2 regions of the Lacticaseibacillus huelsenbergensis genome follow, and region 1 is predicted to be linked to the other one. Evidence: predicted binding sites of a transcription regulator. Region 1 holds the regulator's gene; the other holds the start of a gene.

What was found. The regulator NrdR, encoded in region 1, represses ribonucleotide reductase genes. The targets are predictions, from matches to a motif close to ACACNATATATNGTGT.
Region 2: the regulator NrdR is predicted to act here: its motif matches at 1,693-1,708, upstream of nrdD (anaerobic ribonucleoside-triphosphate reductase).

What each region holds. Positions count from the first base shown of each region.
Region 1 is NZ_CP120687.1:2,953,076-2,956,225, reverse strand. It holds gene polA (DNA polymerase I) at 1-245, shown strand, start outside; gene mutM (DNA-formamidopyrimidine glycosylase) at 257-1,105, shown strand; gene coaE (dephospho-CoA kinase) at 1,102-1,704, shown strand; gene nrdR (transcriptional regulator NrdR) at 1,759-2,226, shown strand; gene LHUE1_RS13690 (replication initiation and membrane attachment family protein) at 2,295-3,150, shown strand, end outside.
Region 2 is NZ_CP120687.1:1,351,250-1,354,399, reverse strand. It holds gene nrdD (anaerobic ribonucleoside-triphosphate reductase) at 1-1,576, opposite strand, end outside; gene LHUE1_RS06060 (hypothetical protein) at 2,048-2,542, opposite strand.

The DNA.
Region 1 (3,150 bases):
TCCAAGGCAGTGCAGCGGACATTATCAAAGTTGCAATGATTCGCATGCAAAAAGCGTTAACCGATGCCCATCTGCAAGCCAAAATGCTGTTGCAGGTGCACGATGAACTCATTTTTGAAGCTCCTACCGCAGAAATGGAGCAACTTGGCAAACTTGTGCCTAAGATTATGGATTCTGCCGTGCAATTGGACGTGCCGTTGAAAGTCGATAGCCATTACGGTCCGACTTGGTTTGATGCGAAATAAGGAGAACGGGAATGCCAGAGTTACCTGAAGTCGAAACGGTTCGCCGTTCATTGTTGCCACTTATCAAAAACAAACGGATCACCGCCATTAGTACGAATTGGGCGAAAATTCTGATTAATGGCTTGCCGACTTTTCAAAAAGAAGTCGTCGGCGCTGCTGTCACCACGATCGATCGCCGGGGAAAATATCTGTTGATTCGGCTGAACAACGGTGAAACCATTGTCAGCCATTTACGCATGGAAGGTCGCTATTACGTTGTTAGCGATGGCCATACGCCATTTGACAAGCACGATCATGTGACTTTTACGTTCCAGGATGGAAGCCAACTGCGCTACCGGGATTTACGCAAGTTTGGCCGCATGCGCTTGATTCATACTGGTCAGGAACAATCGGTGCCGGCGTTGGCAAAATTAGGGCCGGAGCCGACCCCTGCGACGTTTGACGAGGCGGCGTTTGCCCAAAAACTAAAACGCCATCATAAAGCGATCAAATCGGTGTTACTGGATCAGACCGTTGTTGCCGGTATCGGCAATATTTATGCCGACGAAGTTTTATGGTTGAGTCGTTTGAATCCATTGCAGCCAGCTGATACGCTGACAAAAAAAGAAATTCATACCTTACATGACAATATTATCAAGGAGTTAGATGCGGCCATTGCTGCTGGCGGCACCAGTGCTCATACCTACGTTGATGCAAAAGGCAACCGCGGCTCTTTTCAAGATGCCCTACATGTTTACGATCGGGAAGGGACGCCTTGTGATCGCTGCGGCACACTCATTGTTAAAATCAAAGTCGGCCAACGCGGTACCCATTATTGTCCCCACTGCCAACCTCTGCATCAAAGGAGGCGTCCGGCATGACCTATTTATTGGGTTTGACAGGCGGTATTGCCTCAGGAAAATCAACGGTGAGTCGAGTCTTTAAAGCAGCTGGCTATCCAGTCGTAGATGCCGATGTGATTGCGCGCCGGATTGTCGAACCCGGTCGGCCTGCACTCGCCCGTATTGTCCAGGCATTTGGGCCACAAGTACTGCGCGAGGACGGTAAACTCAACCGTGCCAAGCTCGGTGAGATTGTCTTTTCCCAACCGCGGCGTTTGGAGGCGCTGAATCAAATTAATCGACCATACCTGCGCGCGGCGATTAATCAAGCGTTAGCACAGGCGAAATCTGGCGGTGCTGCGATTGTGGTTGGTGACATTCCACTCCTTTACGAAGCCGATTATGCCGATGCATTCGATGGTGTTGCCGTGGTCACCGTTGATCCCAAGGTTCAGTTGGACCGGTTGATGGCCCGTGATGGTCTGACAGAAGCCGAAGCCAAAGAACGCATTGCATCACAGATACCCTTGGCGGAAAAAGCGGCCATGGCTGATTTTGTCATTGACAATAACGGAAAATCAGAAGCAACGATTGCCCAAGCGAAAGCCTTGATCCGCCAGTTACAGCACCTATCATAAGCGGCGTGTGCGTGCTATAATTAATTATCAAACTTTGATTAAGAAGGTGGAGTCGTGCAATGTCCCCATTGCCATCATAATAGTTCGCGGGTCGTTGATTCGCGTCCCACAGACGGCGGTCGGGCGATCCGACGCCGGCGCGAATGCGAGAATTGCGGGTTTCGCTTCACGACTTTTGAACGAGTCGAGCAAACCCCGTTATTGGTGATTAAGAAAAATGGTACCAGAGAAGAGTTCAATCGTGAGAAGATTCTGAAGGGACTGATCCGGGCCGCAGAAAAACGACCGGTCACCATGGAGCAGATGCAAGGGATCGTTGATTCGGTTGAAAACCAATTGCGTGCGATTGGTGAAAATGAAGTTTCCAGTCAAGCGATTGGCGAATATGTCATGTCCAAGCTAGCAGATGTTGATGACGTGGCTTATATTCGCTTCGCCAGTGTTTATCGGCAGTTCAAAGATATGTCCGTCTTCATGCAAGAGCTTCAGGATATGATGAAGAAGGAAAAGACTAAGAAATAGTGAGCGCAAAACAAGCGGACCTGGGGCAGTTGTCTCAGGTCCGTTGTCTGAAAAGAGGTGAATTTGCTATGCAGCGTCCGGATACGTTTATGCCACAAGCAGGCTTTGTGTTGACCAAGGCAGGTTATTTTAGCGACTTTGATGAAAAGATCGCCATCTCGCTTTATCAACCGCTCGTGGGGCCGATTGCCATGGCGCTTTATCTAAGTCTATGGCAGGAAGTCAAAGACCGCGCTTTGGTGACGGATCGGCGCCCGCAACTCTGGCTATTGGATTTGTTGGATATCGACATCGATCAGCTCTTTGTGGCTCGCGTGAAACTGGAAGCAGTCGGCTTATTGCGAACTTATACGCAAGTCGATTCCCTAGGACGCTATTACGCTTATGAACTTTATCCGCCAGTGCAGCCAGATGCCTTTTTTAAAGATGATTTGATGGGCCTGTTGCTTTATGACAAGGTTGGTGAAAAACGGTATGACGAACTGGTTGCACAGTTCAGTCTGAAACCGGTTCGCCGCCCGGAATGGCAGGAGATCACAGCAAACTTTTTGGACGTGTTTCGCTTTGACCACAACTTAAGCGGGGAACCAAGTGCGGTGGTTGCCGCCAAAAAGGCAATGGCTCAAAATCAGCCTCAATTACCGCGGCTTGGTAATGGCGAAGGCTATGACTGGGAACTTTTGCAATCGTTGTTAGCCAACAGCAATATTCAGTCAGGCCAATTAGCCAAACACCAAGAGGCACTGTATCAAATCGCCGGGTTTTACGGGATTCAACCACCTGACTTTGCGCGGCTGATCAGTCGGGCGACGGATGTGATGACGGGCAAAATCGACTTGAACGCGTTGCGGCGGCTGGCCGAGCAAAGTTATACCCGCCAGCAGCCGCAAACCAAGGCGCAGCCAGTAGCAACCAAACCGCCAA
Region 2 (3,150 bases), 1.5 Mb from region 1:
CGGAAAACGCCTTGGCTTCGGGATTCTTTTCCCATGCTGAACCATAGAAAACCGTGCCGACTTCGTATAAGCCGATGTAACCAAGCGATACCGTGGCGCGGCCGTTTTTAAATAAATCATCGACGCTGTCTGTGTCAGCCAAACGCTTGCCAAATGCGCCGTACTTGTAAAGAATCGGGGCACTTTCCGGCGTCGCCTGTTTGGTGCGCTCGATCTTATACAGCAGGCCTTCCTTGCAAATACGCATCCGTTCTTCAAAAATCTTCCAGAACTTGTCCTTGTCGCCTTTGGACTCCATGGCAATCCGTGGCAGATTGACCGTGATCACCCCAAGGTTCATCCGGCCGGCGTTGACTTCTTTGCCGGTCTTGGGATCGGTCCAACCTTGCAAAAAGCTGCGGCACCCCATCGGCGCTTTGAATGAGCCGGTCAGCCGCTTGATGGTATCGTATGACACGACATCTGGGTACATCCGTTTGGTGGCACATTCGATGGCCAGCTGCTTGACGTCATAGTTGGGGTCTTCCGGATTGAGGTTCAGTCCGCGCTTCAACGTGAAGACCAGCTTCGGGAAAATCGCGGTACGGCGCTCTTTACCCAGACCAAGAATCCGAATTTTCAGAATATCCTTTTGAATTTCCCGTTCGATCCAGCTGGTGCCCAATCCAAAGCCAACGGTGACAAAAGGCGTCTGTCCTTGCGTCGAATAAAGGGTGTTGACCTGATATTCCAACGTTTGCAAGGCATCATAAATATCCTTCTTGGTCTGCTTCACAGCCAACGCTTTCAATTGGGCCGGATCATCAATCACATCGCCGAATTCCTTTAGATGTTTCTGATAATTTTTCTCGGCAAACGGGGCCAGCACCTGATCCGTGCGATCACTGGAGCAACCGCCATATTGGCTGGAAGCCACATTCGCGATAATCTGGGTCATCTGGGTCACCGCCACCTGAATCGAGTGGGCCGGCTCTACTTCGGCGTTACCAATGCAAAAGCCATGATTCAACATGTAGTCAAAATCAATTAAGCAGCAGTTGGTTTCTGCCATAAACGGGGTGTAATCAAGGTCATGCCAATGAATATCGCCACGCAAATGGGCATTGGCCACAGCGGGCGGCAACATTTTCAGCCCGACCGCCTTAGCCACAGCACCGGCAGTGAGATCGCGCTGGGTCGAGAACACGCGGCTATCCTTATTGGCATTCTCGTTCACCACGCTCTTGTCACGATTGACAAGCTTCGCCACATTGTAATTGACATCTTGCTTCTGCTTACGCGCCAAATCCCGCTTCAGCCGATATTGCGTATACGCCTCGGCCCAGTCATACTTCTCGGCTGCAATCAGCGTCTGCTCAACCACCGTCTGAACCTCGGCGATTTCAACATCATCATGATAGCGATCGCGAATTTTAGCCGTCACCGTATCCGTCAAGTGATCAATCGTCAGCACATCACTGGGTGACAGCTCTGCCACGCTCTCCGCCGCCTTTGTAATCGCGGTGCTAATCTTGCTCGCATCAAAATCAACGATGCGCCCGTCTCGTTTCTTGATTTGTGTATAAAATTCAATCATGGCTAATCCCCCAGTACACTGACTTGTTCCACTTGCATCAATACATATAGTATACAGGATTTTCCTTCAAATGAAAGCACTAAACCACTAAATTTGGTGGGTAATGGCACAATACTATACATGATATAGTGGTTTTGCATCATTTGATTGTCAGCGATCGATTTTTAAAATAACGGCTCATCCGTCTCAGAACATAACAAACTCGCATAACTGCGGCTTTATCGTGTCATCAAAAAAGGCGGCCGTTCCGCAAGACGATCATTCATCGTCCTGCAAACCGGTCGCATCTCGTTTTAAAGCCCGCGATGGTCCTGATTTGATGCTGCTTGGCAAACCGTTCAACGCCGTCAACTGAAAGTTAGCCCACACCGGCTGGATTCAGGATCACAAGCTCAAAGGCTTCGGATCAATTTTCTTTCTCAGCTTGCGCATAAATAAAGTCAGAATTCAAACAGTCTATACATTTTTTAATTATCCCAACTGTCTTTTTTCATCAAGTCTTGTATGCAGTTGTAAAAGTGCAAATCTGGCAATCGGCTGTGCGATACACATTTCAACGAATAATGAAATAGCAAAGTTTCTGGGCCACTTATAGAAAAACATCTGTATCGGTTCTAAGGTGATAGCGCGTGTCCCAATCCATGTTCCGATTACAGTCAGAAAAACAGACATCATCAATACTGTACATAAAATATTCACGACAATATGAGAGCGGAAACTGTCGTCTTTCGCCGCAATCAGAGCTGTCATTTTTTCTGCCGGTATATAAGTAATAAGCACAATAACAATCACACTCAGCCAGATAAACGGAAGTATCGTCAGTACGTCTCGCCACACATAAAGGTGAAATCCTGACTCAAAAAAGGTAATAAGCGGCGCGATAATATTTACAGAGACAATAGAAACAATCCCCATAAATAGTGCAAATTCTTTTTTGTTACGTGGTAATTTCATGTAAAAATCCATCTTTATACTTCCTCCTAAAATCAAAAAGTGCAATAGAAAAACGGCTCAGACAATACAAGATTTCCGATATTCGAGACGCTTTGGCAAAAAATCCGACAAATAAAAAACAACGTAGAAACATCAAAATTCTACGCTGTCCGCTGTTTGACTCCTTAATTCTACCAAAGGTTTTCTTCTATTATCAATTAAAAGATCAGTTCGAATGTTTTCCGACTATCGGTGTATTGTATTTCCCATATCAGGAATAACTGGGCCGCCATCCCCTCGTTTTTACGAGAGGATTTTATGGTTTATATGATTTCCTCTAGATATTCCTTATGTTTCTTTACTTCTCCATATAATTGCCTTGATGGCATATTCATGGTCATAATCCTCTTTCAAAAGGAAATGCAAGATCTGTGTTGAATACACGCCGATTTAGTCTTTTTCATCTCATTCCTCCCACACCTTTAATAGCTATATTATAACGCAGCATTTTATTTCTCGTAAGTTTTAATTTTGTTTTTTTTGCGTTTGTAGATCTATACGAGTCGGTCTTTGTGCGGTATCTTGCAGCATCATAGTATGTTCTTTTATATGCAAAAAGGTATTTCATGAGTTGTTTCTAA